DNA from 4 places in the Lentzea sp. NPDC051838 genome. Region 4 is predicted to be linked to each of the others. Evidence: riboswitches for the same ligand, from Rfam matches in the RefSeq annotation. Region 4 holds a riboswitch; each other region holds the start of a gene.
The links. A riboswitch is a leader RNA that binds a small molecule or an ion and turns the genes downstream of it on or off. The one in region 4 is predicted to bind cobalamin.
Positions count from the first base shown of each region.

Region 1: linked by a shared signal. The riboswitch ahead of AB0M24_RS29560 (iron ABC transporter permease) and the one ahead of AB0M24_RS02105 (prenyltransferase/squalene oxidase repeat-containing protein) in region 4 are both predicted to bind cobalamin.
Region 2: linked by a shared signal. The riboswitch ahead of AB0M24_RS10915 (ribonucleoside-diphosphate reductase subunit alpha) and the one ahead of AB0M24_RS02105 (prenyltransferase/squalene oxidase repeat-containing protein) in region 4 are both predicted to bind cobalamin.
Region 3: linked by a shared signal. The riboswitch ahead of metE (5-methyltetrahydropteroyltriglutamate--homocysteine S-methyltransferase) and the one ahead of AB0M24_RS02105 (prenyltransferase/squalene oxidase repeat-containing protein) in region 4 are both predicted to bind cobalamin.

Region 1 is NZ_JBFAYI010000016.1:130,103-137,856, forward strand. It holds gene AB0M24_RS29555 (AAA family ATPase) at 1-2,011, opposite strand, end outside; cobalamin riboswitch at 2,029-2,152, shown strand; gene AB0M24_RS29560 (iron ABC transporter permease) at 2,186-3,208, shown strand; gene AB0M24_RS29565 (ABC transporter ATP-binding protein) at 3,208-3,945, shown strand; gene AB0M24_RS29570 (ABC transporter substrate-binding protein) at 3,942-4,922, shown strand; gene cimA (citramalate synthase) at 5,155-6,744, shown strand; gene AB0M24_RS29580 (fumarylacetoacetate hydrolase family protein) at 6,755-7,513, shown strand; gene AB0M24_RS29585 (response regulator transcription factor) at 7,581-7,754, shown strand, end outside.
Region 2 is NZ_JBFAYI010000003.1:530,913-538,666, reverse strand. It holds gene AB0M24_RS10940 (DUF998 domain-containing protein) at 1-107, opposite strand, end outside; gene AB0M24_RS10935 (glycoside hydrolase family 16 protein) at 188-904, opposite strand; gene AB0M24_RS10930 (alpha/beta fold hydrolase) at 945-2,342, opposite strand; gene AB0M24_RS10925 (LysR family transcriptional regulator ArgP) at 2,447-3,304, opposite strand; gene AB0M24_RS10920 (LysE/ArgO family amino acid transporter) at 3,407-3,949, shown strand; cobalamin riboswitch at 4,147-4,358, shown strand; gene AB0M24_RS10915 (ribonucleoside-diphosphate reductase subunit alpha) at 4,467-6,821, shown strand; gene AB0M24_RS10910 (ribonucleotide-diphosphate reductase subunit beta) at 6,821-7,754, shown strand, end outside.
Region 3 is NZ_JBFAYI010000008.1:76,176-83,929, forward strand. It holds gene AB0M24_RS20270 (SDR family oxidoreductase) at 1-551, opposite strand, end outside; gene AB0M24_RS20275 (helix-turn-helix domain-containing protein) at 646-1,317, shown strand; gene AB0M24_RS20280 (hypothetical protein) at 1,647-2,630, shown strand; gene AB0M24_RS20285 (hypothetical protein) at 2,608-2,805, shown strand; gene AB0M24_RS20290 (NPP1 family protein) at 2,872-3,558, opposite strand; gene metE (5-methyltetrahydropteroyltriglutamate--homocysteine S-methyltransferase) at 3,784-6,006, opposite strand; cobalamin riboswitch at 6,109-6,308, opposite strand; gene AB0M24_RS20300 (TetR/AcrR family transcriptional regulator) at 6,307-6,867, opposite strand; gene AB0M24_RS20305 (enoyl-CoA hydratase/isomerase family protein) at 6,944-7,678, shown strand; gene AB0M24_RS20310 (AMP-binding protein) at 7,684-7,754, shown strand, end outside.
Region 4 is NZ_JBFAYI010000001.1:520,863-528,616, reverse strand. It holds gene AB0M24_RS02125 (energy-coupling factor transporter transmembrane component T) at 1-927, opposite strand, end outside; gene AB0M24_RS02120 (ABC transporter substrate-binding protein) at 924-1,784, opposite strand; gene AB0M24_RS02115 (flagellar hook-length control protein FliK) at 1,781-2,341, opposite strand; gene AB0M24_RS02110 (hypothetical protein) at 2,341-4,692, opposite strand; cobalamin riboswitch at 4,776-4,905, opposite strand; cobalamin riboswitch at 4,980-5,102, shown strand; gene AB0M24_RS02105 (prenyltransferase/squalene oxidase repeat-containing protein) at 5,135-6,133, shown strand; gene AB0M24_RS02100 (MFS transporter) at 6,382-7,596, opposite strand; gene AB0M24_RS02095 (diguanylate cyclase) at 7,614-7,754, opposite strand, start outside.

The sequences.
Region 1 (7,754 bases), on a different contig from region 4:
GAGCCACCGCCCGCTCGCCCAGTTTCACCGCCTCGGCAGGGTCGCCGCGCAACGCCGTGATCCAGCAGCCGAAGGTCAGCGCCATGACGCGGAGCTCGTCGCTGCCGGTCAGCTCGGCCGACTCCAGGCCGTCCTCGAAGCAGGCCGCCGCCTCCGCCAGTTCGCCGACGTAGGCGTGCACCATCCCGCGGATCGCGGTCAGCACCGCGATCGCGTGCGTCTGCCCGCTCATCCTGGCGAGCCGCAGCCCGCGGCCGACGTGCCTGCCCGCCGCCGTGAGCCGGTCGGCGGAGGCCTCCGCCCAGCCCAGCCAGAAGACCGCGTCGATGTCGCGAACCAGATCGCCGTCGGGCAGCCCGTCGACGAGTGCGGCGGCTTCGTCCAGCCGGTCCGCGCGAAGGTCGACGAGCGTCGCGACCGACAGCGCGGTGGCCAGCAGGGTGGGATCGTCGACCTCTCGTGCGGACGCGATCACCTCGGCCACCTCCTCGCGCCCCGGTTCACGCTCCCGTTCGACGCTGCGGCCCGCGAGAAGTGCGACCTGCAGCACCGCCGCCGAATGAGCATCCGTGTCCGCGATCCGCCGCCACTCGGTGCGCAACATCGCCGTGGCCTCGGGATAACGCCCAAGCAGCCGTTCCACCGTCGCGCAGAGCCGTACCGTCTGCGCCCGTGCGGCCGTCAGTTCGACTGGCAGCAACCGCAGCACCTCGTGCATCGTCTCGCTCGCCTGCCGCAGATCTCCGGTGGCTCCGAGCGCCTGGGCGAGTCGCCCGAGCAGCAGAAGTCGTTGTGGCGTGGCCGATTCCGCGTCGGGCAGCAGCCTGATGGCCGCCCGCAGGAAGTGCGCGGCCGTCGCAGGAGTGGAGTGCATCGTCGCCTCGGCCGCCTCGCCGAGCACCGCGACCGCGTCGAGGTCGCCCCGAGCGGCGGACCGCTCCACGTGCCGGGCGAACTCCGCGGCAGGCGCGCCACGACGGCGCAACGCCACCGCGGCCCTGGCGTGTGCCCGGAGCCGCCAGCCGGGACCCGCGTCCTGGTAGGCGACGCTGCGCACGAGCGGGTGGCGGTAGCGGAACCGGCCGGAGGCGTCCAGCCGCACCAGGTCCCGTTCGGCGAGCCGGTCGAGCGCGGTCAGCACCGACTCGGGTGCCAGCGCCGCGATCTCGGCGAGCGAGTCGGCGTCGAAGTCGTCGCCGACGACCGCAGCCGCGTGGGCGACGAGCTGTTCCTGCGGTGTCAACGCGGCCAGTTCGGCGGCGAGCACCGCGTGGACCGCCACCGGCAGGCCGTTCGCGTCGGCTCGCACCAACGCCTCCAGGTAGAACGGGTTTCCCGCGCCCGCCAGGTGGATCTCCTCGCGCCGGGCCCGGCTGAGCTGTACGGGGAGGAGCAGATCGGCGTCGGCCCGGTTCAGCGGCGCGAGCTCCAGCAGGTCGGCCACGCCGTCCGCGGTGGCGCGCGACAACGCGTGCCACAGTCGGGACGAGGTCTGCCGAGGCCTGCTCGCCAACGCCAGCAGTACGCGTCCGTGTGGCGGGTGCCGCAACAGGAAGTCGAGCAGTTCCACCGAACCCTCGTCCGCCCAGTGCAGGTCGTCGAGCACGAGCACCAGTCCGGACGGTTCGGCGAGCAGCTCCAGCAGTGCGCGGACGGCCCTGTGCAACCGGTACCGCTCCGCGTCGACCAGGTCCGTCGGGCCGTCCGCCGGGATCGCCGGGAAGATCGTCGCGAGCAGCCCGAGCCGTTCGGGACCCAGTACGGCCAACGCGGCCGGTTCCAGAAGGTCGTCGAGGGCGGTGACGAACACTCCGAACGGGACGTGGGACTCGAACTCCGCCGCGCGTGCGCCGCGGACCATCCAGCCCGTCGCGAGCGTCGTCAGCTCCGCCAGCAGTCTGCTCTTGCCGATCCCCGGTTCACCGGTGACCACGACGCACCGGGCGCCGTCCGCTGCCAGCATTCCGCGCAGGACGCCTGCTTCGCGTGCCCGGCCGGGTAACTCAGCCATGCGTCGGTGGACCTGCCTTCGGGTTAGCATGCGTGGGTCGTGCGTGGGGGAAGTCCGGTCGAAGTCCGGCGCTGACCCGCAACGGTAGGCCCTCCTGATGGAGGGTGAGCCCGAATACCCGCACACGGCAGACCAAACGCAACTCTCCTGCCGTGGACTGCGGGAAGGGAACCAGTGATCGGGAAGATCTGCGCGCTCGTCGGCGTGCTCGTCGTCAGCGTTGTGGCGGGCGTCTCGCTCGGCCCCGTCAGCATTCCGTTCGGGCAGACCGTCGAGCTCCTGCACGCCGCCATCACCGGCGGAGTGATCTCCGCCGCAGATGCGGGCCAGTACCACATCGTCTGGGACATCCGGCTGCCTCGCGTGCTGCTCGCCGCAGTCGTGGGCGCTGGTTTGAGCACGGTCGGTGTGGCGATCCAGGCCATGGTCCGCAACGCGCTCGCAGACCCTTATGTGCTCGGCATCTCATCCGGCGCCAGCGTCGGGGCGACGGCCGTGGCGACCCTCGGAGTGTTGTCGGGTCTGGGGGTCTACGCGTTGTCCACGGGAGCGTTCCTCACCGGGCTCGGCGCCACCGCGCTGGTCTACCTCACCGCGCGCACGAGCCGCGGGCTCACACCGTTGCGGCTGGTGCTGACCGGAACCGCGCTGGCGTACGGGTTCTCCGCGGTGGCGATGCTGCTCGTCTTCCAGGCACCGCACGGGGAGGCGGCGCGGGCGGCGATGTTCTGGTTGCTGGGCAGCCTCGGAGGCGCGACCTGGCAGCAGCTTCCGGTCGCCGGTGTCGTCACGCTGGCCGGGATCGCGTACTTGATGACCAGGGCGCGGCAGCTCAACGCATTGGCGATGGGGGACGAGACCGCGACCACACTGGGTGTCCCGGTCAACCGGTTCCGCACGCAGCTGTTCATCGTCACGGCCGGCATCACCGGTGTGCTGGTGGCGGTCAGCGGCGCGGTGGGCTTCGTCGGCCTGATGCTGCCGCACCTCACCCGCATGGTCGTGGGCGCGGACCACCGGCGCGTGCTGCCGCTCGCACCCCTTGCCGGAGCGTCGTTCCTGGTGTGGGTGGACGTGGCCGCCCGCATGCTGGCCGCGCCGGAAGAGCTCCCGCTCGGCGTCATCACGGCCGCGATCGGCGTGCCGTGCTTCATCTTGCTCATGCGCCGCAAGTCCTACGTCTTCGGAGGCCGTTGATGCGCATCGAGGTCTCCGGCGTCACCGTCTCGAACATCATCTCGGACATCTCGCTGGCTGCTCAGAACGAGGTCGTCGGCATCGTCGGCCCGAACGGCAGTGGCAAGTCCACGACGTTGCGCTGCGTCTACCGGGCTCTGAAGCCGGACTCCGGTGCCGTGCTCATCGACGGCGCCGATGTCCACAAGCGACGCGACCTGGCTCGTCATCTGGCCGCTCTGACGCAGGAGTCGCAGGTCGAGTTCGACTTCACGGTCGCCGAGGTCGTGGAGATGGGTCGCCTGCCGCACGAACGCTCCCCGCGCGACGTGGAGGTCGTGCGCGAGGCACTGGCCACAGTGGACATCTCGCACCTCGCGTCGCGCAGCTTCCTCAGCCTCTCCGGCGGCGAACGTCAACGCGTGCTCATCGCCCGTGCCATCGCCCAGGAACCGCGCGTCCTCGTGCTGGACGAGCCCACGAACCACCTCGACATCCGCCACCAGCTCGACGTGCTGGCGTTGGCGCGCGGCCTCGGCATCACGGTGCTGACCGTGCTGCACGACCTGAACCTCGCCGCGTCCTACTGCGACAGGTTGTGCGTGCTCGACGAAGGCCGCCTGGTCGCGTCCGGCACGCCCGCCGAAGTCCTGTCGCCCGAGCTGATCGCCAAGGTCTTCCACGTCACGGCACACGTCGTGCCCCACCCCACCACAGGAGTTCCCCAGCTCCTGTTCGACCAGGAGGTCACCCCTTGAGAACCGCCCTCTGCGCTCTGCTGCTCCTCGTGTCGGGCTGCGGGGCCACGGTCGCGCAGGACAAGTCGGGCACAGACCCGGTGACCGTCACGAACTGCGGTGAGCAGGTGACGTTCGACAAGGTTCCGTCCAAAGTGGTCACCAACGACACCGGCATCACCGAGCTGATGTTCGCGCTGGGGCTGAAGGACCGCATGGCCGGGTACGTCGTGTCGGGTGACGACAACTCTGTCGACCTCAAGACCTCGCCGTGGAAAGCCGACTTCGACAGCACGAAGAGGCTCTCCGACAAGATCTCCAAGGAGGTCGTGCAGGGCGCCAACGCCGATCTGGTCTTCGCCGGCTGGAACTACGGCTTTAGCGAGAGCACCGGCTTCACCCCGGACGCGTTGAAGCAGCTCGGAATCGGCACCTACCAGCTCACCGAGGCGTGCCGCAACGGCGTGGGCAAGCAGCGCGGCATCATGCCCGCCCTCGACGCGTTGTACACGGACCTGCGCAATCTCGGGAAGATCTTCCGCGTCGAGGCCAAGGCCGAGGAGCTCATCAAGGGCTACCAGCAGCAGATCTCCGACGCGGGCAAGCTGATGGCCGGGAAGCCGCGCCCGAAGGTGTTCCTCTACGACAGCGGCCAGGACCAGCCGTTCACGTCCGGCAAGAACGCCGCGCCGCAGGACGTGATCTCCAAGGCCGGTGGCGACAACGTCTTCGGCGACCTCAACGACAGCTGGGCCACGGTGAACTGGGAGACCGTCGTGCAGCGCAACCCGGACGTCGTGCTGATCGTGGACTACGCGGACGGCGAGGCGAACACGCCCGCGCAGAAGCAGGCGTTCCTGGAGGGGTTCGCGCCGCTCTCGAACTCCCCGGCGATCAAGAACAAGCGCTTCTTCGCACTTCCGTACGCCGCGCTGGTGGAGTCGCCGCGCAACCCGGCCTCGATCGAGGCGTTCGCGAAGTTCCTTGCCCAGGCGTGAAGCCTGTACTGCCAGGCGTGCGCCAGTACTCACCGTGACCAGATAGTGGGAGATTTCTTCCCGGCGCTTGGTACGTCGTGCTGAGCTGTGGCAGCATCCGCTACATGGCTCAGCACCTCGCCATCATTATTGACGAGCGCGTCGGGTAGTGCCGCCCCTGGCACCCGACGCGCAGACCTCTCGCATCCCGCGGGGGGTCTTTTTGTTTGCCCGGATGAGGAGATGACCCGCGATGGCCGGCCCGAACGACGAATTCCACGTCTACGACACGACGTTGCGCGACGGCGCACAACGTGAGGGCATTTCGTACTCCGTCACGGACAAGCTCGCGGTCGCGCGGCTGCTGGACGGGCTCGGCGTCGGGTTCATCGAGGGCGGCTGGCCCGGCGCTCTGCCCAAGGACACGGAGTTCTTCGCGCGAGCGGCGGCAGGGGATCTGGAGCTCAAGCACGCCAAGCTGGTCGCGTTCGGGGCAACGCGCAAGGCTGGGATCAAGGTCGAGGAAGACCCGCAGGTCAAGGCGCTTCTGGACAGTCAGGCGCCGGTCGTCACGCTGGTGGCCAAGTCGGACCTGCGGCACATCGAGCGGGCGTTGCGCACCGACGCCGAAGAGAACTTCAAGATGGTGCGCGACACCGTGAAGTTCCTCAAGGACCACGGCAGGCGCGTCTTCCTCGACGCCGAGCACTTCTTCGACGGCTACGCGTTCTCGCCGGAGACCAGCCTGCGCGTGCTGGAGTCCGCTGTGGAGGGTGGTGCGGACGTCGTCGTGCTGTGCGACACGAACGGCGGTCAGCTGCCGCTGGGTCTTGCGGAGACGGTCTCGGAGGTCATCGAGAAGACCGGTTTCCGAGTAGGAATCCACTGCCAGGACGACACGTCCTGCGCGGTGGCGAACACCCTCGCGGCCGTTCAGGCGGGCGCGACGCACGTTCAGTGCACTGCCAATGGTTATGGCGAGCGAGCAGGCAACGCGGACCTGTTCGCCGTCGTGGGAAACCTCGTGACCAAGCTCGGCATGGAGGTGCTCCCGACCGGGGCGCTGGCCGAGCTCACCCGTGTCTCCCATGCGTTGGCCGAGATCGCGAACATCGCACCCGACACCCACCAGGCTTACGTCGGGTCGTCAGCATTCGCTCACAAGGCGGGTCTGCACGCGAGCGCGATCAAAGTGGATCCGGAGCTGTACAACCACATCGATCCGGACCGCGTCGGCAACGACATGCGGGTGCTGGTCACCGAGATGGCCGGCCGGGCGAGTATCGAGCTCAAGGGACGTGAGTTCGGACTCGACCTGGCCGGCCGGTCAACCGAAGTCGGCAGCGCGTTGAAGCGCGTCAAGGAGCTGGAGGCGAAGGGCTGGTCGTTCGAGGCCGCCGACGCCTCGATGGAGCTGCTGCTGCGCTCCGAGCTGTCCGAACTGGACACTCCTCCTTTTGCTTTGGAGTCGTACCGGGTGGTGCTGGATCACCGCTCGGACGGCGAGATCGTGTCCGAGGCCACGGTCAAGGTGCACGTGGCGGGGGAGCGGGTCATCGCCACGGCCGAGGGCAACGGTCCCGTGCACGCGCTGGACGCCGCGCTGCGCAAGGCGTTGCTGCCGCATCTGTCCTGGTTGGACACTGTGGAGCTGGCCGACTACAAGGTGCGCATCCTCACCGAGCACCCTGGCACGGACGCCGTGACGCGCGTTCTGGTCGAGTCCACGGACGGCGAGCGCGAGTGGACCACTGTGGGTGTGCACGGCAACATCGTCGAGGCCTCCTGGCTGGCGCTGTGCGACGCGCTCGTCCACAAGTCCATGCGGTCCAAGCCCGTCTAAGGTGTAGTACGTGCGCATAGCCCGAATCGCTCATCCTGCTGGCGTAGCTTTTGTCGCTGTTCACGGCGACGAGGCTGCGGAGATCGCCGAACACCCCTTCGGCACCCCCACGTTCACCGGCCGCAAATGGCCGTTGGCCGACGTCAGGCTGCTGGCGCCGATCCTGCCGACCAAAATCATCGGCATCGGCCGCAACTACGCCGACCACGCGGCCGAGCTCGGCAACGAGGTCCCCTCGGAGCCGTTGGTCTTCCTCAAGCCCAACACGTCCGTGATCGGCCCGAACGTGGAGATCAAGATCCCCGCGGCGTCGGAGCGCGTGGACTTCGAGGGCGAGCTGGCCGTGATCATCGGCCAGCCGTGCCGCGAGGTCTCGAAGGCCAAGGCGATGAGCGTGGTGATGGGGTACACCATCGCCAACGATGTCACCGCTCGCGACCTGCAGCGCAAGGACGTGCAGTTCACGCGTGCCAAGGGTTTTGACACGTTCTGCCCGATGGGTCCCTTTATCGAGACCGAGTTCGACCCCTCCGACGTCCGAGTCGTCACCGAGCTCGACCGGGAGGTCAAGCAGGACGGGCGTACTTCGTTGATGGTGCACGACATTCCGTCGCTCATCGAGTACGTCTCCGGCGTCATGACGCTGCTTCCCGGCGACGTGATCCTCACCGGGACGCCGGCCGGCGTCGGGCCGATGAAGGCCGGACAGACGGTCTCCGTGACTGTGGATGGCCTTGGCACGCTCACCAATCCGGTCGCAAATAGGTAGCCGTACGGAGCAATCCGGCGTCCGGCAGGTTACGCACTCGGGTACCCGCTAGTAACTTCCCGGTGTCATGACGGACCTGGCGTCCACCCGTGTGCTGTTGGTAGACGGTTCGCAGCTCATCACCGAAGGGCTGCGACTCTCCCTGCACCGCACGCATTGCTTCCGCGTTGTGGGCATCGCCCACACCGTGGCCGATGCTGCGCGCTGTCTGCGCAGCGTCCTGGTGGACCTGGTCGTCACG
Region 2 (7,754 bases), on a different contig from region 4:
ATCGTGCGGCGCAACGGGCCGACGGTCAGGTCGAGCAGCCCGACCATGGCCACGGTGGCGACGACGGCGAGTGAACCGCCGGTGGCGGCTAGTCGAGGAATCAGCACATATCGGTCAACGCCCGCGTGAACCCGTGCGGTTCCTGGGTTCAGGAAGCCGACAGGTTGCTCCCAGCTCGCCGACAGGTTCAGCGGTAGGCCCTGAACCACTCGACCTCGAACTCCTTCGGGTAGCGGCCGGTCCGCTCGGGCCCGAACTCGAAGATCGCGAGCTGGAACTGCATCGGGTAGTCCGGGGCCTGCAGCACCGTGTTGACCAGCTCGTCGTCCACGTAGAAGTCGACGCGACCCGGCTGCCAGTCGGCGCCGTAGGTGTGGAACTCGCGGCCGTCGATCGGCACGTCGACGACCTCGAACTCGTCGCGGATCACCGGGTCGCCGAACGGGTGCACACCCATGCCCACGCCGGTGTTGGCGGGCCACACGTGCTTGCCGAAGATCTCGGCGATGCAGATCTCGGCGGAACGCTCCGGGACGTCCTCCAGGCCGATCATCCAGAGCGCGACCATGCAGTTGGGGTCGTCGACGGCCTTGCAGCGGATCTCGAACCTGCCGTACGTCGGCGTGTAGAGCCGCAGGTCCTGCTGTTTCTCGCGCACTTCCAGGTCGGGCCGGAACCTCGACTGCCCCGAGGTCAGCGCGGTCTGGAAGCCGGACACCCTGGTGTCGCCGTCGAACTCGGGACACCAGGGCTGCTGGTCAGCGTCGATCCGGAGGGTCAAGCCGTCGGCGGTCGTGTAGCGGGCCGCGGTGGCCGCGCTGGAGCTCCAGTGCGGCAGGTAGTGCGGGTGCCACCGGTCCAGGGTCGTGAACCGGTCCTCGAACTCGAGGTCTCGTCCGGTCATGGATCGAGGCTAGAACACCACCTGCCGCGCGGCTGGGAACTCAGCCGGAGCACTTGGTGCCGTCGGCGGGCACCTTCAACGCGATCAGGTAGTCGTCGTTCACCGCGCGGCCGCAGGTCCCGCTCTCGTAGAAGCCGTAATGCACGCCTTCGTAGGTGGCGAGGACCGCGCGGTCGCCGAGCTGGTCGCGCACGGACGACGCCCACTCGGTCGCCGACCAGGTGGGGTTCGAGATGCTCGTGACGAGGATCTTCGGGCCGCTGGTCACGCGCACGGGCCGCTGCGGGTTGGAGGGCTTGGGGTGGCCGGAGCACTCGATCACGGTGTTGTGCGGGTGGAACATGCCGCGGGTGTGCGGCGCGATGGAGGTTTCCAGGGCGGTCAGGCGCTGGTAGTCGGCGAACGACTGGTGGCGGTAGTCGTAGTCGTTGCAGATCATCGCGTTGAACGGGTAGTTGACGGCCTGGTCCGCCGCGATGCGCTGCTGCGAGGCGGGCTTCAGCGACAGCGCCCAGTTCGACAGGGCCGTGAAGTCGCCGCGGCTGCCGAGGCCGAAGAAGCCCGAGCTGAACGCCTGCTGGTCCATGGTCCAGTCCGGGTAGCGCGGGTCGACCAGGCCGGTGGAGTCGGCCTGCGCGGCCAGGTCGTCCCAGAACTTCCCGATGTCGCGGCCGTGCAGCGGGGACGACGGCGTGCGGGTGTTCCACGCCTCCCACTCGGCGAAGGCGCCGGCCGCCGAACGAGCGGCGCTGGTGACGTACCGCTCGGCGTTCATGCTGTGGTCGAACGCGGTGTCGAGGACCAGGGCGCGCAGGTGCGAGCCGTACCGTTCGGCGTACTGCTGGCCGGTGATCGTGGCGTAGCCCGTGGTGTAGAGGCTGATCTGCCGCTCCCCCAAGGCCTTGCGGATCGCCTCGACGTCACGTGCCACGTCGGCGCTGGAGACGTGGTCGAAGATCGGCCCGCTGTTCGCGCGGCAGTCGTCGCGCAGGCGCTGGTTGAAGTCGAGCACGCCGTCGAACTCGGCCCGGGTCTTCGGGAAACCGCTCGGCCACGCCCTGAGCAGGTCGAGCGAGCAGGTGATCGGCCGGCTGCGTTCGTTGCCGCGGGTGTCCATGGCAACGATGTCGAACCGTTCGACGATCGCGGGGCTGAAGTACGCGCCGGGATCCGCCACGAGGTCGACGCCGGAGTCGGCGATGTCCCTGATCGCGACGAGGGTGCCGATGCGCTTGGCCGGATCTGCCTTGTGCCGGGCGATGGCGAGGCCGAACTCGTCGCCCAGTGGACGGGAGTGGTCGACGGGCACGGTCAGCGTGGCGCACTCGGACGCGGGAGCCTTCTCACAGGGCAGCCAGCCGATGCGCGGGCCTGCGGTGGCGACGCCGGTGCCGCTGAGGACGGCCGCGCTGACGAGCACGGCGAGAACGCGTTTCATTTCGGGTGCTTCCTCCGTTGGTGTCGCTCGAAAATGTGAGCGGTTGGAGGTTCGCAGCGCCTATTTGAGACGACAATGGCCTAATGTCCACGACCCGAATCCGGTTACTGCAAGGCGATTCTCGCTTCCTTCGTCACCGCGTCGGCGACAGCGGTGAGCGCGGGCGAGTCGAGCTTCCACTGCTGCCAGTACAGCGGGATGTCGACGGTCCTGCCAGGTGCGAGGTCGACAAGACCTTCCTGGAGTTGTTGCGGCGGAACCATTCCCCAGCCGAGACCGGCCACGATCGTGCGCACGTAGACCTCGGAGGAAGGCACGTAGTGACGGTGCTCGGACGCGCCACGGCCACGGGTCAGCGTGCGCACGAACCGGTCCTGCAGGTCGTCGTTGCGGTCGAACACCACCACTGGCGCTTGAGGTAGCCAGGACTTGAGCCCACCTTGCGCATAGCGCTCCACAAAGGACTCGGTGGCCATTGCCGCGTAACGGATGCTGCCCAGCTTGCGCACCGAGCAACCCGCGACGGGTTCGCGCGAGGACGTCACCGCGGCCATCACGAGACCTTGTCTCAGCAACGCCGTCGTGTGGTCCTGGTCCTCGCGGTGGAGGTCGAACGAGATCTTGAGGTCCGGTGAAACCCGTTGCAGCGCGGGCAGGAACCACGTGGCGAGCGAGTCGGCGTTGACCGCGATCGGAACCCTGACGACGGCGTCCTCGCCCAAAGCAGCGTCGAGGTCCTGATCCAGAGCGAGCAGTTGCCGACCGTAGCGGACCAGCACCTCGCCGGACGGGGTCAGCCTGGTCGGCCGTGCCCGCACCAGCAGCACGCGACCGGTTCGCTGCTCCAGAGCCTTGATCCGTTGTGAGACAGCGGAAGGCGTGACGTGCAGGTTCGCGGCAGCCGCGTCGAACGTGCCCGCGTCGACGACCGCGAGCAACGTGCGCACCAGGTCCAGATCCATCACGGCTGCTAATGATACGTAAGAATCTTTAGCTGGTCTCATCAAGACCGCGTAAATACCGTCGGTGGGGTGACTGACCTGCTGCTCGGCTTCGGCACCACGATGACCCTGATCGTCGCGATCGGCGCGCAGAACGCTTTCGTGCTGCGCCAAGGACTTCGACGCCAGGCCGTGGCCGGTGTCGTCGCCGTCTGCATCATCTCGGACGCGATCCTGGTCGCGGTGGGCGTCGCAGGGTTCGGCGCGATCGTCAAGATGTTCCCGCAGGCCATCACCGCCGCCGCGATCGTTGGCGGGCTTTTCCTGCTGGGATACGGGTTTCTGGCAGCGCGCCGCGCCTTCCGCCCGCAGTCGATGCAGGCCGGCGGCGACAGCGCCAGGCCCGTGCTCACCGCGCTCGCGCTGACGTGGCTCAACCCGCACGTCTACCTCGACACGGTCCTGCTGCTGGGTTCGATCGCGGCCGGGCGCTGGCTGTTCGGCGTCGGCGCGGTCACGGCCAGCGTCGTCTGGTTCCTCGCACTCGGCTTCGGCGCGCGAATCCTCAGCCCGCTGTTCGCGAAGCCCCGTGCGTGGCGCGTCCTGGACGGTGTGATCGCGGCCGTGATGATCAGTCTCGGCGTGACCCTGATCGCCGGGTGGTGATCATCACCAGCACCGCCGACACGGCCAGCACCCCGCTCGTCACGGGCGCCGCGGCACCGACCGCGAGCGACGCCGAAGCCAGCCCCGCACTGACGAGAGCACCTGCGAGGACTTTCGGCCGATGATCACCCACGTTTCCGACCTTAACCCACGACACGCCCATGTTGGGTGGTGATCCAGACCCCACCCCTACATGTAGTATCTGCCGCGCTGGTGGTTCACCGACTCGGAGCAACGGGCCGGTGAGGCAAGAGGGAACCTGGTGAAAAACCAGGACTGCCCCGCAGCGGTGAGTGGGAACGAAAGCCGTCAACTGAGCACTGGGTCGTGAGGCCTGGGAAGCGACGGCCGGTAGGCGTTGGAAGTGCGCCCACGAGTCCGAAGACCTGCCACTGGTGTGCGCGCAAGCCTGCGCGCACGACACGGTGCCCCGAGGGAGGGCGGCTGTGTGCACCAGCGGCGTGTCCTGCTGGCGTGCGCCGCGCATCTCCTCGGGCTTAGCTCGCGAGGAGAGAGCGTGCCCGACCGCCTGTCAGTGGTCATCAACGAGGCCTGCGCCGACCTGCCCAACGCGTCGGCCGAGGCGGTTCTGGCCGAGACCAAGCGAAATCTCTACGCCGGCATCACCGACGCCGAGCTGGCCCTCGCGCCGATCATGGCCGCGCGCACGATGGTCGAGGTCGACCCCGACTACTCGTACGTCAGCGCCCGCCTGCTGCTCGACAAACTCCGCGCCGAGGCCTGCGGAATCCCGTTGTCGCACGCGGAGATGACCGAGCGCTACCCGTCGTACTTCGCCTCGTTCGTCGCGTACGGCATCGAGTTCGGCCAGCTCGACCCGCGCCTCGCCTCCTTCGACCTGGTCCGGCTGGGAAGCGCGCTGCGGGCAGAGCGCGACCTGAACTTCCAGTTCCTGGGCATGCAGACCCTGTACGACCGCTACTTCCTGCACCACGACGGCCGCCGCTACGAGCTGCCGCAGGCGTTCTTCATGCGCGTCGCCATGGGGCTCGCGCTGGAGGAGGACGACCGCGACGCCCGCGCCGTCGAGTTCTACGAGCTGCTCTCGTCGTTCGACTTCATGTGCTCGACCCCGACCCTGTTCAACTCGGGCACCACCCGCCCGCAGCTCTCGTCGTGCTTCCTGACCACAGTGGACGACGATCTCGCCGGCATCTTCCACGGCATCAGCAACAACGCGCTGCTCTCGAAGTTCGCCGGCGGGCTCGGCAACGACTGGACACCGGTGCGCGGCATCGGCGCGCACATCAAGGGAACCAACGGCAAGTCGCAGGGCGTCGTGCCGTTCCTCAAGATCGCCAACGACACGGCAGTAGCTGTAAATCAGGGAGGAAAACGGAAGGGCGCTGTCTGCGCCTACCTGGAGACCTGGCACATCGACGTCGAGGAGTTCCTCGACCTGCGCAAGAACACCGGCGACGAGCGGCGCCGCACCCACGACATGAACACCGCGAACTGGGTACCGGACGAGTTCCTGCGCCGGGTCCGCGCCAACGGGCAGTGGACGCTGTTCTCGCCGGACGAGGTGCCGGATCTGCACGACGCGTTCGGTGACGAGTTCGCCGCGAGGTACCGGGCGTACGAGGAGAAGGCCGCCAACGGCGAGATCAAGGTCTTCAAGCAGCTCCCGGCCGTCGACCTGTGGCGGCGGATGCTCACGATGCTGTTCGAGACCGGGCATCCGTGGATCACGTTCAAGGACCCGTGCAACCTGCGCTCGCCGCAGCAGCACAGCGGGGTCGTGCACTCCAGCAACCTCTGCACCGAGATCACGCTCAACACGACGGTCGACGAGGTCGCGGTGTGCAACCTCGGCAGTGTCAACCTCGCGCAGCACGTGACCGAAGACGGCATCGACCACGCGCGGCTCGAGAAGACCGTGCGCACGGCGGTTCGCATGCTCGACAACGTCATCGACGTGAACTACTACACGATCCCGGAAGCCAGGAACTCCAACCTCAAGCACCGGCCGGTCGGGCTGGGGCTGATGGGGTTCCAGGACGCCCTGTTCACGCTCGGCACGCCGATGGCCAGCAAGGAAGCCGTCGAGTTCGCGGACCGCAGCATGGAGGAGATCAGCTACTACGCGATCACGGCCAGTGCCGAGCTCGCGCAGGAACGTGGCGCGTACCAGTCGTTCGAGGGATCCCTGTGGAGCCAGGGCATCCTGCCGATCGACTCCATCGGGATCCTCGCGCGGAACCGCGGCGAGGCCGAGCTGGAGCAGGACCGCGAGTCCACGATGGACTGGGCGACGGTCCGCGAGAAAGCGCGCAAGGGCATGCGGAACTCGAACGTCATGGCCATCGCGCCGACCGCGACCATCGCCAACATCACCGGTGTGAACCAGTCGATCGAGCCGCTGTACCGCAACCTGTACGTGAAGTCGAACATGTCCGGCGACTTCACCGTGATCAACCCGGACCTGGTGCGGGCGTTGAAGCAGCGCAAGCTGTGGGACGAGCGGATGATCTCGGACCTGAAGCTGCACGACGGCAGCCTCGGCGCGATCGACAGGGTGCCGCCGTACCTGAAGGCCTTGTACGCCACGGCGTTCGAGGTCGACAGCTCGTGGCTGATCGAGGCGGGTTCGCGCAGGCAGAAGTGGATCGACCAGGCGCAGTCGCTGAACCTCTACCTGGCCGCGCCGAGTGGCCGCAAGCTCGACGAGCTGTACCAGCTGGCGTGGCTGCGCGGGCTGAAGACCACCTACTACTTGCGGACGCAGTCGGCCACGCACGTGGAGAAGTCCACGTTGCAGGGCACGGACGGCAAGCTCAACGCCGTCTCCCCCGTGGCCGTCGACCCGTCCTGCTCCATCACCGACCCCGACTGTGAGGCTTGCCAGTAATGAGTATCGAAGCAGGCGCGGCACGCATGTCCGTCGACGACAAGGCGATGATCAACTGTCGCGCCGACGTCAACCAGCTGCTGCCGCTCAAGTACCACTGGGCGTGGGAGAAGTACCTCAACGGCTGCAACAACCACTGGATGCCGACCGAGGTCTCGATGCAGGCGGACATCAGCCTCTGGAAGTCCAAGGACGGGCTGACCGAGGAGGAGCGCCGCATGATCAAGCGCAACCTCGGCTTCTTCGCGACGTCGGAGTCGTTGGTGGCCAACAACATCGTGCTCGCGGTGTACCGGCACCTCACCAACCCAGAGTGCCGCCAGTACCTGCTGCGCCAGGCCTTCGAGGAGGCCGTGCACACGCACACGTTCCAGTACATCTGCGAGTCGCTCGGCCTGGACGACGGCGAGCTGTTCAACATGTACCGGGAGATCCCGTCCATCACGGACAAGGCGGCGTGGGCGCTGCAGTTCACGCAGCACCTGGAGGACCCGGAGTTCAAGACCGGTACGCCGGAGAACGACCAGGCGTTCCTCAAGGACCTCGTGGCGTTCTACGTGGTCTTCGAGGGCATGTGGTTCTACACGGGCTTCGCGCAGATCCTGTCGATGGGGCGGCGCAACAAGATGGTCGGCATCGCCGAGCAGTACCAGTACATCCTGCGCGACGAGTCGATCCACCTGAACTTCGGCATCGACGCGATCAACCAGATCAAGATCGAGAACCCGCACCTGTGGAACGACGTGTTCCAGAAGGAGGTGCGCACGATGCTCGCCGAGGGTTGTGAGCTGGAGATCGCCTACGGCCGCGACACGATGCCGAACGGGATCCTCGGCCTCAACGCCGACCACTGCGAGCAGTACATGCGGTTCATCACCAACCGCCGGTGCGCGCAGCTCGGCCTCGAACCCGTCTGGGAGGCAACGGAGAACC
Region 3 (7,754 bases), on a different contig from region 4:
GCGGTGGGGCCGGGAGCGATGGCGTTGACGGTGATGTCGCGGCCGCGCAGCTCGCGGGCCAGGACCAGGGTCAGCGCCTCGACGCCGCCCTTCGACATCGCGTAGGCGCCGTACTGCGGGAAACGCAGGCCCACGACCGACGACGAGACGTTGATGATGGCGCCGCCGTTGCGCAGCTTCTTCGCGGCCTGCTGCGAGACGACGAACGTGCCGCGGGTGTTGGTGCGGATGATCCGGTCGAACACGTCGAGGTCCATGTCCGCGACGGTGCCGAGCGGCATGATGCCCGCCGAGTTCACGACGACGTCCACGCCGCCGAACGTCTCGGCGGCCAGGTCGAAGGCCGCGCCGAGCGCCACCTCGTCGGCGACGTCGGCCTGGGCGGCGATGGCCTGGCCGCCGTTCGCCTTGATCTCCTCGACCGCCTTGTCGGCTTCGACCTTGTTGCCGGCGTAGACGATGACGACGGCCATGCCGTCCGCGGCGAGACGCTCGGCGGCTGCCCGCCCGATGCCCCTCGATCCGCCGGTGACGATCGCAACGCGAGTCATTTCGATGCTCCCTAGCTGGTGTTTCCGGCGCTAACACCAATAACGTAGCACCGATATCGAATCGCCGCTACCCCTCATCTGTTATCGTCGTTACATGGACACGAGAGAGCGGTTGGTGAAGGCCGCGGCCGAGCTGCTGATCGAGGGCGGCAAGGAGGCTGTCTCCACGCGCGCGGTCGCGACGGCGGCGGGAGTGCAGGCGCCGACGCTGTACCGGCTGTTCGGCGACAAGGACGGCCTGCTGGACGCCGTCGCGGCCTACGGGTTCGCCGACTACCTCGCGACCAAGCACGCGATGGGCGCCAGTGACAACCCGGTCGACGACCTGCGTCGCGGGTGGGAGCTGCACATCGGGTTCGGCCTGGCGCGGCCCGCGTTCTACCTGCTGATGTACGGCGAGCCGCGCAAGCGCGAGGCGCGGCTGGAGGCGGACGCGATGCTCCGCGAGATCATCAGCCGCATCGCGGCGGTGGGCCGGTTGACCGTCCCGATCGACCAGGCCGCGCAGTTCGTGCACGCGGCGGGCATGGGGGTCGTGCTGTCGCTCATCGCGACGCCCGAAGAGGAACGCGATCTGGAGCTGATCACGTTCTCCAGGGAACAGGTGATCAGGGCGATCACGACGGACGCCTCACCGGACGAGCCGACGGACATCCCGAGCCGCGCGATCGCGTTGAGGGTGGCACTGGAGGAGGACCCGCCCCTGATGCTGTCTCCAGCGGAACGGGCCCTCCTGGCCGAGTGGCTTGATCGCGTGGCTAAGTAGAGGCGCGGTGACGTGACACCCGGCCCCAAGTAGGTTGGTCGCGGCTGTCGCGTTACGAAACGTGAGCTCGTCATCGCGTCCGTGGTCCGAAACTCTTGCGGCGCCGGGGTTTCTGACCTGCAGACTTTTGCGCGCGATGCATTTGATGTACAGTCCGACTCGTCGGGCACCGCTGTGCCCTCAACCGCAACCCACCTCGCAGAGGTGGGTTTTCGCGTTTCAGACGACTTTCAGCGCCCTCGGTGTCACACCGGGGGCGTTTTGTCGTCTCCGGGAACATTGGGAGGGGTCGATGGTCGAGGTCGGGCGTTGCCGGTGGGAGGTGAGCGATGCGAGTCAGAAGGCGCACACATGCCTTCGATGACCCCACGGCGAGATATGCCGGGCGCGACGCACTCGACAACGCGCTGCGCAGGCTGCCGCCGGATCTGGTCGAGATCCTCGCCGCCTACGTCTACGGCGTATCGGTGGCGAGCCTGCAACGGCGTCTGGGCGAGCAGAAGTACCCGGTCATGGATCTGCTCGGATTCGCGGTCCAAGAGATCCGGAGTTCTCCTGGTGGCGAGGCGCTGGTGGAGGAGCTGCTCACGGGGCACGGTCCCAGCCACTCTCGAGTCCTGCGAGAAGCCGGACAGCGGATCGGGGTTGCTGCGGCTCCGCAGTGTCAGCGATGTGCTACGCCGTTTTCGCAGGCTGCTGTCGGCCGTCCGCGCCGGTACTGCGGGAACGCTTGTAGACAGGCTGCCTATCGGCAGCGTGACCGGGCGAGGGCGAACGACGGCGCGCAGCCGTTGAAGTTCTCGCCGCTTCCTGCTGGTCTGCGACCCAAGTTGGACGAACTCCGTTGGTACTCCGGCAACTTCAGCTCCGAGCAACGTCGGAAGCAGTTGCTGGACCGGTGGGCAGGTCGGACGACCGCAGCGGTGTACAGGCGCTGGGTCGTGTATCGCCCGACTTCCGACGGGAGGTCCCTTGCCGGCCTCGTCGACGCGATCTTGGCGTCCACGGTGGAACAGCCGTCCGGATCGGTACGGCCGACCCAGTCGGCGTGGCAGGTGCGGCAGGCGTGGCTGGCCGGGCAGCAGCAGCCGGCCGAGTTGGCGAGGCTGGCCGCGTCGGAGCGGCTGGCGGGGTCGGCGCTGATGACCGCACCGGTACTTCCGCTCTCGCAGCCGACGCCGATCTGGTCAGCGCGGAACCGCCCGCCCAAGTCGCTGGGGCAGCGCTCGGCAACTCAGGGTTTCCGTGCACCCGGCCGGTCCTATTCCCATCGCAGAAAGCAGAGAAGCCGTGTTCAAGATCTGGCGACGTGACCCGGTCCCGGAACCGGCGAAGGAAACGCAGCCGGAGCGCCTCCCGGTGCGGTGGGCGGTGATCGGAGCGGTGTCGATCGCCGCGGGCATTGCCGGGAACGCCGGCGCTGGTCCGGTCGCGGGCGTCGCCGTGGGGCTCGGCGTGGCGGTCGCGCTGCACAAGATGATCGCCTGAACCGCAAGGCGAGCGGAGCCCGGCACCTACCCGCCGTAACGGGAAGATGCCGGGCTCAGCTGGTAGCTACGCGTTCGGGTCGAACGGGATCCCGGCCGGCTTCGCGATGCCCAGGTTGTAGTTGAACGCGCTGTCCTTGATCGCCAGCGAGGCGCTGCCGAAGTTCGCGTTCACCAGGATGTCGCGCACCCCGGCCGGGAAGCGGTCCCAGCTCACCAGGTCGGGGTACTGGTAGACGCCGTAGTGGTTCTCCGCCTGCTCGTTGAAGCCCGCGAGCCGGAAGCAGTGCGTGCTGGCGCCGTCCTTGTGGTAGATGATCTTCGCGTGGGTGCCTTCCCATGCCACCTTGTCACGCGAGTAGGTGCTGTACTTGCCGTGCGCCGACGTCGAGACGTACTGGGCCACGTCGTTCTGCACCCAGATGATCACGTGCTCGATGTCGTGCCGGTGGCCGCAGCAGTCCCAGCCCGGCACGGCCTGGTCCTTCTCGAAGTACAGGTCGTACAGGTAGGCGCACCAGCCGTTGTTGCACTTGGACCGGCTGTAGGAGTTCGTGTTGTCCAGGTCGGACCTGTCGTGGCAGTTGCCGTTCAGGGCGCCCGAGTTCTTCAGGCCCGGCGCCACCTGCCCGGTCGGCGAGATCGCCGGGGTGGGGTAGCAGCCGTCACCGTCGTAGTCGAACGCCGGCTGCCACTTGCCGTCCTCCGCCGCGTAGTTGGCGGGGATGGCCTGGGGCGGGTCGGCGAGCGCGATCCCGGGGAACAGCGCGGTGATCAGCAGTGCGCCGGCCAGCGCGGGTAGGAGCTTCTTCCTCAACAGTGGCCTCGATTCCGGGGAGCAGGGGGAGCGGAGAGGCTTGCGAGGCAGAAGGTGGTACATGAACCACCTTCACGTCTAGGTAGTTCGCCAAATCTTTGCAGTACCGGGAATTTAACAACCCCGGAACGGAATCGATCACGTTCCGGGGTCGCGCTCTCATTACCCCAGGTGGGTGCGCATCCGTTGGGCCGCAGCGACGAGGTTTCGCAACGCCTGCTCCACCTCGGCGTAACCGCGAGTTTTGAGCCCGCAGTCGGGGTTGATCCACAACCGTTCACCTGGCACCGCGCGCACCGCTTCGGTGATCAGCGAAACGATCTGATCTTCGTTTTGCACCAACGGGGAATGGATGTCGTAGACGCCAGGACCTATGCCACGCGGGAAGTCCAGCCCCTCCAGAATCTCCATCTTGGACCGTGCCGCCTCGATCGTCGTCACGTCGGCGTCGAGGTCGGAGATCGCGCCGATCACCTCGTTGAACTCCGAGTAGCACAGGTGCGTGTGGATCTGGGTGGCCGCCGTGGCACCGGTGGTGGCGAGCCGGAACGCGCCGACCGACCACGCCAGGTACGCCGACTGGTCCTTCTGGCGCAACGGAAGCAGCTCCCGCAACGCCGGTTCGTCCACCTGGATCACCCGGATCCCGGCACCCTCCAGGTCACGGATCTCGTCTCGCAGCGCCAGCGCCACCTGGGCCGCGGTGTCGGCGAGCGGCTGGTCGTCGCGGACGAACGACCACGCCAGGATCGTCACCGGGCCGGTCAGCATTCCCTTGACCGGCTTGGAGGTCAGCGACTGCGCGTAGGTGCTCCACGGCACCGTGATCGGGCGAGGCCGTGACACGTCACCGTGGATGATCGGCGGCCGCACGCACCGCGACCCGTAGGACTGCACCCAGCCGAACTCGGTGCTGGCGAAGCCTTCGAGGTGCTCGGCGAAGTATTGGACCATGTCGTTGCGCTCGGGTTCGCCGTGCACGAGCACGTCCAGGCCGATGTCCTCCTGCAGGTCGATCACCCGCGAGATCTCGTCCCGCATGCGCTGGTCGTAGTCAGCCGGGGTGATCTCGCCGCTCCTGACCGCCGCGCGGGCCTTGCGGATGTCGCCGGTCTGCGGGAACGAGCCGATCGTCGTGGTCGCGAGCGGCGGCAGGCCGAGCCGTGCCTGCTGGGCCGCCGCCCGGTCCTCGTACGGCGCCCGAACCTGGTTCTCCGGCCGCAACGACTGGATGCGAGCCCGCACATGATCATCGCGACGGGGACTGGGAACCTGACGCTGAGCCTCGTCCGCCCACGCGCCGTCCGCTCCGTCGCGCAAAGCCCTGCCCAGCACGACGACCTCGCGCACCTTCTGCCGTGCGAACGCCAGCCGTGCCCGCACGTCAGCGTCGAGCTGCTCGAACTCCAGGTCGTACGGCACGTGCAGCAACGTGGACGACGACACTACGACCTCGCGCGCGGAACCCAGCAGCGACGCGGCCTTGGACAGCGCGGCGTGCAGGTCGGTGCGCCACACGTTGCGCCCGTCGACCAGGCCGGCGACCAATGTCTTGTCGCGCAACGCCGGAATGGCGAACGAGGTGTCCGGTGCGCTGACCAGGTCGACCCCGATCGCCTCGACCTGCGACTCGGCCAGGATCGGCAGCGCGGGCCCCAGGTCGCCGTAGTAGCCGGTGACGAGCAGCTTCGGCCGTCCTGGCAGGCCGCTCAACGTCCGGTACGTGCGCCGCAACGCGTTGAGCTCGGCGGGTGTGCGGTCGGCGGCGAACGCCGGTTCGTCCAGCTGCACCCACTCGACGCCCTCGACCCGCAGCCGGCCGAGCAGCTCGACGTAGGCCTCCAGCAGGCGGTCCAGCAGAGTCAGTGGCTCGAAGCCCGGGACCGTGCTCTTGGCCAGCAGCAGGAACGTCACCGGGCCGAGCAGCACCGGCCGGGTCGTGAAGCCGAGCTCCAGCGCCTCGCGGTACTCCGCGATCGGCTTGTCGCCGGCGAGCCGGAACTCGGTGTCAGGGCCCAGTTCCGGCACCAGGTAGTGGTAGTTGGTGTCGAACCACTTCGTGAGTTCCAGAGCAGCGGCACCGTCGCGGCCTCGTGCCGCGGCGAAGTAGGTGTCCAGTTCGGACAGACCCAGGTCGCGGTGCCGTTGCGGCACGGCGTCGAACAGGAACGCCGTGTCGAGCACGTGGTCGTAGAACGAGAACGTGCCGGACGGAATCGAGTCCAGTTCGGACAGTTCGGCCCAGGTCTCGGCGCGCAGCCCACGTGCGGTGGCCTGCAGGGTGGCTTCGTCGATCTTGCCGGACCAGTACTGCTCCACGGCGCGCTTCAGCTGGCGCATCGGTCCGATGCGGGGATAGCCGAAAACGGTGCTGCCGATGGTCACAAGCTCTCTCCTCGCGAGCGTGCGGAACGCACCGGAAACCCACGAGGCAGCCCAGAGGTCGCCCGTCAGCCCGCCCGAGAGGCTCCGGTGCACCGCGCACCGGTCGGTGCGCGGACCGGCGGCAGGTCTTCGGACTCGTGGGCGTACATCGCGCTCCTACCGGCCGTCGCTTCCCGGATTTCTCCAGTGCGTATGACGGCTTTCGTTCCCACTCACCGCTGCGGGGCAGTCCCGGACTCGCACCGGGTTCCCTTTTGCTCCACTCAAGCGAACCTGAGTGAACCGCTGGCGTGATCGAGACTAGCGGGACGCGCCGAGCATGCCCAGCGCCATGTCCGCGTACTGGACGGTGAGATCGCTCAACTTGACCGGTCCTTCAGGGGAGTACCACCGCGACACCCCGCTGCACATCTCCAGCAACGCCAGACGAGCGATGCTCGGATCCGCTGTTGACAGCTGACGAGCCTTCAGGCTGTCGACGATCGCGTTCTGCCAGAACCGCTCGTACCGGTCGCGCAACGCCACGATCTCCGCGCGCCTTTCGCCGGTCAGCGCGCGCATCTCGCCGTCCACGACCGTGGTCTCGCGCGGCTTCTCGGCGTGAGCCTGGACGTGCATCTTGACCAATGCGACGAGCCGTTCCCTCGGGTCACCGGTGATCTTCTCGGCCTCGGCGATCAACGCGGTCAGGCTCGTGCGCATGATCTCGGCGAGCAGATCTTCCTTGGTGCCCATGTAGTGGTAGAGCGTCGCCGACGACAGCCCGGCGGCCTGTGCGAGGTCGCGGATGCCGGTGCCGTGGAACCCGCGTTCGGCGAACAACGCCACCGCCGCCTCGCGGACCCGCTCCTCAGTCGACATGTGACGCCTCCCTTGACCGACCTGACTCGCTCACTCTAGCGTCGGACTCAATCGATCGATCGATCGAAGGGGAGAGATGACCGTCGACTACTCCTGTGCCGAGGGCGTCGCGCAGGTGCACCTGAACCGTCCGGAACGGCTGAACGCCGTGGTCCCGGCCCTGGTCGAGGACTTGCTGGCAGCCTTCGGCCGTGCCCGCGAGGACGGGGCGCGCGTGGTCGTGCTGGCGGGGCGGGGCAAGTCGTTCTGCGCCGGCCACGACCTCAAGGAACCGGTGCCGGTCGAGACCGAGGACGAGACGCGGGCCCGGCTGGAACGCATCCAGGACGTGACGCGGGCGATCCGCGACTACCCCGGCATCGTGATCGCGGCGGTGCACGGGTACGCGCTCGGTGCGGGCGCGGAGTTCGCGCTGGGATGCGACCTCATCGTGACGGCTGACGCGAAGTTCGGGTTTCCCGAAGTGGGGGTCGGTCTCAGCGTGACGGGAGGTATCTCCAGTCTGCTGCCGAAGCTGGTGGGGCCGCACCAGGCCAAGGAATGGCTGCTGCTGGGTGAACAGATCACCGGCAACAGGCTGTTGCAGCTCGGGGTGGTCTACCGGGACGTCTACGACCACGAGAAGCACGCGATGAAGCTCGCGCGGCGCATCATCGCTCAGCCTCCGGTCGCCGCATTGCTCGCGAAACGTGCCATCGACCAGGGTTACGACTCGACGCTCGACCAGGCCCTCGCCACGGAGGTTGAGCACGCCCTGCAGACGAGCCTGTCCGGGGAGAACGAGGCGCCGCGGAAAGACTTCAACCAGTGATCGCGATGCTGCGGACGGCCGCTGTGAGATGGCCGGACAGAACGGCGTGGACGTTCGATCCCGGTGGCTCGTTCAC
Region 4 (7,754 bases):
CGCGACCCCGATCCCGCTGGCGGCCACGACGAGTTCCGGCAGATGCCAGCGGTCCGCGCGATACCGCGTGCGCTGGACCCGCCTGCCTGCCAGGCGGAAGCCGATGAGACCGATCACCAGGCCCGCCGACAGGACGGGCGCGGCCAGGTAGCGCGGGGTCGAGCCGTCCAGCGTGGCGTAGATGCCGACACAGGCGCCGATCAGGCCGATGATCATCAAGGTACCGGTCAGCAGCCGGTGCCGGGCCTCGACCAGACCCGCCCGGCCGTAGCCGCGGGAGTCCATCGACGCCGCGAGCTGCAGCGAACGGGACAGCGCGTCCTCGAGGATCGGGATCATGATCGAGTGGATCACCTGTAGGCGTTTTCCCGAGCCACCACGAAGTTTGCGGGCACGCCTCACGCGCAGCACGCTCTCGGCCAGCTGCGGGAACACCGACAGGGCGACGATCACGGCCGTGCCCACCTCGTAGAGCGCCGGTGGCATGGCTTTGAGCAGCCGCTTCGGGTTCGCCAGCGCGTTGGCCGCACCCAGGCAGATCACCATGGTCGCCAGCCGGAGCCCGTCGTAGAGGCCGCTCAGCAACGACTCCGCGGACACGTCCCCGAACAGCCGGATGCCCGCCGCCCACGCCGGCAGCGGGATCTCCGGCAGGCTCAGGAGAATCGTCGTCCCCTCGGCGCCGCCGAACACGAACCGGAAGCCCACCCGGATCACCACGATCATCGCGCCCAGGGCCAGGTAGAGCCGGAACGCCAGCGCCCACGGTGCCTCAGAACGGCGTGACACCACCACGAACCCGGCCACCGCGACGATCGTGAGCAGCAGCCAGGGGTTCGTGGTGCGGGTCGCGGCCACGGACAGGCCGAGCGACCACACCCACCAGGCGGCCGGGTGCAGGTCGCGCGGCAGGAAGTACGACGTCACCCGTCGGCCCGTTTCCTGCGGCGTGCCACGAAGAACCCGGCGACCGCCAGCACCAGGACGGCGCCTCCCGCGGCCCAGGGCGCGTAGTCGCTCGCCCCGGACGTCCGTTTGACGACCGCGTTCACGTCCTCGGCGTTCTCCCCGCCGCTGAACGCGATGTTGCCAGTCGGATCCTTCGCCTTCGGACTCGCGCTGGCCCGCGGTTTCGGCGGCGGCAGCGCCCCGGTCGGCGCACCCGGTTGAGGCGTCTCCGTCGCCTGGTGCCCGGCTTCCGGTGGTGTGTCTTGAACCGGCCGCTGCACCTCGCCGGGGTTGTCGGTGACCGGTTTCTGCTCCTCGACCGCGGTGCACGGCGTGTTCTCCGTGCCGGGACGAACGGCGGCGATGCGAGGAACCGGATTCGAGTTCGCCGTGGCGTTCAAGGAGAACGACCAGCCCTCGAAGCCGCCGGGGATGAACCGGCGGTTCTTCACGCCCCACTGGCTGTAGTCCCACGCGCAGTTGTTCGCGGCGTGCCAGTACGACCAGTAGGCCTGGGCGGGAGGCGTGTCGATGCACCGCTCGTCCGCGGCGCCGGGCTTGTTCTCGATGCGGCAGACGAACCCCTCGCCCCACCGCTGCACGCCCGCGATCTGGAAGCCGGCGCCCTTGATCGCGTCGAGGCCGCTGCCCGCGGTGGTCTGCGGGTTGCACCGCACGATCGCGTCGCCACCCAGCTGCTGGAAGTCGACGACGACGGTGACGCCCTTGTCGTCCTTGCAGAAACCGGGATATCCCTTGCTGTGGTCGATCGCCCGCGCGGCCGGCGCAGTGCCCAGGAGCAGGGTCACGGCGCCGGCGATGGCGAGAGTCCTCACAGGGCTGGGTTCTTGGGCGTCACGCGGGGCGGCGGGTTCGTGGTCGCGGTCTTGTTCAGCGAGAACGACCAGCCCTCGAAACCACCGGGGATCACGTTGCGGTTCAACGCGCCCTGGCTGCTGTAGGTCCAGGACGAACCGGAACCGTCGGCGTGCCAGTAACCCCAGTAGGCGGAGGCGGGCGGGGTGTTGAAGCACGCCTCCTTGTAGGTGGGGTTGCCGGTGACCGGGATGGTCTCGGTCGCGGACGGGCGGCCGTTGAGACGGCAGACGAACCCGAGACCCCAGCGGGTCGTGCCGGCGACCGGGATTCCCGCGTCCTGCAACGCCTTGATGCCGGTGCGGGCGGTGCCGGGGCTGGCGTTGGGCGAGCACCGGGTGATCGTCGGCGCGGCCACCCCGCCGTTGCCGTCGAGCTCCTGGAAGTCGACGACGATCGTCGTGCCGGTGAGCGCGTCCGATCCGGTGCAGATGCCGTCATAGCCCGCCGCACTCGCCGGTGCGGGTGCGGCGACCAGTCCGGTGAGGACGATCGCGGCGGCGAGAACTCTTTTCATCACTTGACCCCCTGGAGAAATCGACGACGAACCAGCAGAACGAGCCCGGCGAGCAGCAGTGCGCCGCCGAGCGTGAAGTAGGACCAGAGCGGCGGTCGCCACGCAGCCGCCTGGGCGACGGGTGCGGGAACGGGCTCGGCGTCTGTCAGCGGGAGGCGCACCACCGGCGAGACCGGCGAGCCGTCCGCGCTGACCCACGAGCGGCCCGCGATGCCTTGTGCCGCAGCAAGACTCGTGCCGAAGTCGGTCAGGCCACCGTCGTCCTGCAGCAGACTGCCGAGGGTCTTCGCCGTGCCGCTCGCGTCCAGTCCGGCGGCCTGGCGGGCACCGGCGAGCGAGGCGCTGACCGCGATCGACGGCGCGCCACCTTCGTCCTCGACCACGCCCTTGCCGTTCGGCTTCGTGCTGAGCAGGGTGATGGCCTTCACGAACGCCGTCGCGCGCTTGTCCGACCAGTCGGCCGGAGTGCGGCCGGTCGGCGCGTCCTCCGTGAAAGGCTTGCTGTTCAACGCGGTCACGGCGGCAGCGGTCGCAGCGAGATCACCGGTTTCGCACCCGGTCGCGTCCATGCGCTCGGGGAACAGCCCGTCCCTGCACTGACGTACGGCGAGCGCCTCGATCGCCTGGCCTGGATCGCCGACGGTGGCCAGCACCGCCCACGTGTGACGGCGGACCGTGTCCTCGGAGTCCGCGTACGTGCCGGTGTCGGCGAACAACCCGTCCGCACCTCGCAGTTCGACCAGGTCTGCGCGCAACTCGTCCGCCCGACCGGACTTCTGGAACTGGGCGATGATCACGAGCTTCGCCAGCGGTTCGGCGTAGGCGGCCGCACCGGTTTCCTGACCGGCGCCGTGGGCGTAGGCGTTGACGGAGTCCGTTGTCAGCAGGAACTCCGAGGCCTTCTTCACGGCGTCCGGTTGCTCCTCCAACGCGCGCAACGCGAGCACCAGGTCCGCGGTCGCGTCGTAGTCGACGTAGGTCTTGTCGTTCTCGGTGACCTCGACGTGGTCGCCCCGCACCAGCTTGCCCGCCAGGTACGCGCCGAGCCGGGCGGCAGGGGTTTTCGGACCGGGCTGGACCTTCTGCGGCGCCGGGACGGGCTGGCGCACCACGGGCTTCTGCGCGGGTGCCTTGACCGTTGGGGTCTCAGTCCTGGTCGTGGGATGCGTGGTGGTCGTGATCGGCTCAGGCACAGTGCCTTTGGCGAGGGCGTAGAAACCCACCTGCGACAACCCGAGCGAAGCCTGTGCGCTCGCCCTGATCCACGTGTCGATGCCGGCGATTCCGCCCGTGCGTGCCGCCTCGTAGGCGGCCGGGTTGTAGGCGATGGCGCCGAGGTGACTCGCGAGCGCGTTGCCCGCGTCGGATTCTTTGGCCTGTGCGGACTTCAGGAACGCGGCACCCCTGGCCACCTCGGTGCCCGCTCCGCCCGCGTCGGCGAGTGCCTGCGTGATCAAGCCCGTGCTGTTGGTGTTCGGCGCCTCGGTACCTACACCACCGCCCCAGCCACCACCCGCGGTCTGGTTGGCCTTCAACCACGCCACGGTTTTCGCGATGGTCGCGTCGAGGCCGGGCGCACCGGCCTTGCGAGCCGCGAGCATCGCCGACAGCGCGAGGCCTGACGTGTCACCGTCCGGGGACGACGCGCCCGCTGCCTTGCCCTCGTCGCACGAGGAGACCCGCGGTCCATCAGGTCCTTCCACCTGACCGAAGAAAGCCCTGAAGTAGCCCTCGGAACACTGCTGCGTCACCATCTTGTCGATGGCGAGCTGGTCGTTCTCCCCCGCCACCGCGAGGCCGATCACCGCGAGAGCCTGGCCGAACATGTTGGCGTTGTTGGGCACCATGTCGGACCACTCGGGGTTCTTCGAGTAGTCGGAGACGCGGCCGGCGTCGACGCCGGACCGGCGGATCGCGCCCTTGACCTCGGCGACCAGGTCGTGGCCGTCGAAGTCGCGCGGATCACGGCCTGCGACCTGGGCTGCCAGCAACGTCTTCGCGACCGCGCCACCGACGATGATCTGGTCGTAGCCCTGGCCGGGAGCCAGCCCGTCCCACGTGTAGTAGTCGGTGGCGTGGCCCTGGTCGTCGAGGAAGTCGACGACGGGCTTGGCCAGCGCACCGTCACCGGACGCGTGCAGCGCGAAGATCACGTCGATCATCAGGCCGTGGTCCGGGAGGCCGCCGAGCGGGTTCTCCAGCGTGCCGTCGGGGCGCAGCTGACGGGAGAGCCAGACAGAGCTGGCGTGTGCGGACTGGTGTTCGGCCGCAGCGGCACCGCCGGCCAGTGCGGCGACGAGGCCCGCACCGGCGACCAACGCCAGCACGGCCGAGGACCTGCGCCGGTTCATGCTCCCCCTCCCCAGCTGCATGAAGGAGGGGCCTGGCGCGTGAAGCTCCGGAGGCCACCCCTGCTTCTCGCGACAGCGGTTGGACTTGTTCTGCTCCGCTCGACCGGTATTCCGACTCGCCGCTTCTGGGAGCGGCCCACGGTTGCGCGACAGTGCCGGAGTTCGACCGGCTTCCCCATCACGAGCGGAGGTGTTGAGTTGTCCTTGCCCGGCGGAGGTTAACACCCGCAAACCGGAGGCGAGCGTCACACCGCCGCTTCACGGTATCGGCAACACCGGCTCGCGCACCATGAGAACCTGATCGACGTTCAGCGCGGACGTGGGGGAAGCCGGTGGGAATCCGGCGCTGTCCCGCAACGGTGTGCCCCTCGGGGCGAGCCCGGTCACCCGCACCGCGCGGTGTTCACCAACTCCTGTCGTGGAAGTGCGGGAAAGGGTTTTCATGAGACGTCTTGTGTTCGCCGCTGTCGTGGCTCTCAGCGTGGCCACGGCCGCTCCAGCGGTAGCCGCGACCACCGACAAGGCCGACGCGGCATCGGGCTGGCTCGCCCGCCAGCTCGTCGACGGCGAGCGGTTCGAGGCCGACTTCGGCGGCCAGAAGTTCCCCGACCAGGGCCTGACGATCGACGCGATCTTCGCGTTCGCCGCCGCCCGCTCCTCGGACACCAACGCCGAGAAGGCGATCACCTGGCTGGCCAAGCCGGAGATCACCACCGGCTACGTCGGTTCCGGCACCGAGGCGTACGCCGGCGCGCACGCCAAGCTCCTGCTCGCCGCTCAGGTGCGGCACAAGAACGGCGCCTCGTTCGGCGGCGTGAACCTGGAAGCCGGTCTGCGGGGTCTGCTCGCGCCGTCCGGCCGGTTCTCCGACCGTTCGGACTTCGGTGACTTCTCCAACGCCTTCACGCAGTCGCTCGCACTTCTGGCGCTGGACCGGACTTCCGGCGGTGCACCGGCGTCGTCCGTGTCGTTCCTCGCCGGAACCCAGTGCCCCGACGGCGGTTTCCCGCTGAACTTCGGGCAGACGCCGTGCGTGAGCGACGTCGACTCGACCGCGATGGTCGTGCAGGCGTTGCGCGCCAACGGTGACAACGCGAATGCCGCCGAGGGCACCACGTGGCTGGCCTCGCAGCAGAACACCGACGGCGGATTCTCCGTCGGCACCAACGCGTCCAACGCCAACAGCACCGGCCTGGCCGCGGAAGCCCTGGCAGGCCACCGCCCGGCGGCCACGGTGAAGGCTCGGCAGTTCCTCAAGTCGCTCGCCGTCGGCTGTTCGGGTGCAGCAGCGGATCGGGGCGCGATCGCTTACGACGCAACGGGTTTCAACCCGAACACCGCGCCTCGCGCAACGGCGCAGGCGATTCTCGGCCTCACCGGGGTCAAGCTCGCGAACCTCGACGGCGGCGGCAACCCGGCCGCTCCGACGCTCGCCTGCTGACGCGGGGGTTCGGTCAGGCGGCGTGCTGGGAGGCACGCCGCACGACCGGCGCCACCTCAGTCAGGCGGCATGCCGGGAAGCACGCCGCACGACTGGCGGCGCTTCGGTCAGGCGGCATGCTGCGAAGCACGCCGCAAGACCGGCGCCACCACGATCAAGCGGCATGCTGCGAAGCACGCCGCAAGACCGGTGTCACCACGGTCAAGCGGCGTGCTGCGAAGCACGCCGCACGACCGGCGCCACCTCGATCAGCCCGCGTGCAGCGAAGCATGCCGCAGGACTGGCGTCACCCAAGCCAGCAGCACACCCACGAGCAACGCCACCACCCCGGCCGCGAGTCCCGCCCGCGGATCACCCGCCGCCACCGCCACGGCCCCGGCGAGTGCCGCGCCGAGCGGCTGCCCGAGACCCCACGCCACCATCCTGGCCGTGGTGTTCACCCGCGACTGCATGTCCTCCGGGCACACCTGCTGGCGGTAGGTGATCCCGTTGATGACCACCGTGGAGTTCGCGGCGCCCCAGTACACCACCGCCACGCACGTGATCAGCCAATGTCCGCTCACGAGCACGAACACACCGCCCAGCAAGGACAACGGCAACGCGGCCAGTGCCAGCCGCGCACCACCCCAGCGCTCGGTCAGCCGCGGCAGCACTCGGCTGGCGATGATCGCGCCCACACCCCAGCAGGTGAACACGGCCGCCAGCCGCACGTCCCCGCTCGGCGCCACCCCGAGCACGCGGTCGGCGAACGGCACCAGCACCGCCATCCAGGCACCCGTCGCGACCGAGTGCAGCGCGCCGATCAAAGTGAGCGTGCGGACGATCGGCTGCTGCCACAGGAACCGCAGCCCTTCCCGCACATCGGTGACGATCTCACCGGCCCCCTGCACCGGACGCGGGTTCGCCATGCTGCCGGCGATACCGCGCAACAACACCGCCGAACCGACCGCCGTCAGCGCGTTCACCGCCATCAGAGCCGCCGGTGCGACAACCGCTACCAACAGACCTGTGAGTCCGGGAACGACCAGTTCCACCACGGTCGTGCGGCCGTAGAGGGTCGAGTAGGCGGCAGTGAGCCGTTCTTTGCCCACCAGGGCAGGCAAAGCACCGAAGTTCGCGGCGTCGAAGAACACGAACGCCGTCTGCGTAGCGAACGCCACCGCGACGACGTGCGGAGCGGTGAGCGCACCCGCGAGCCACGCCAGCGGGATGCTGAGCAGCACGGCGGCGACCGTGAAGTCCAGCGCCACCATCATCTTCCGGCGATCCAGGCGATCCGCGAGCGCTCCGGCCAGCAGCCCGAACACCAGGTACGGCAACGCTTCCGCCACCGTGACCGCCGACGTCCAGCCCGCGGACCCGGTGAGCTGGTAGACGAGAACCGGCATCGCGACGGCCGCCACCACCGCGCCCGTCACCGACAGCACCCGTGCCGTCAGATAACGGCTGAAGTCGGTCTCCACTCCGGCAGCCTAAGTGTCTAGGCGAACGAGGCCGGGTCCACTTCGAAGGCGAGGGCCACCAGAGCGTCGAGATCCATCGCGGTTCCGGCGGCCATCGCGGCGTCCACCTCGGCATCGGTCAGCGTGCTGCGGATCCGGACCAGGGTGCCGTCCCGCAC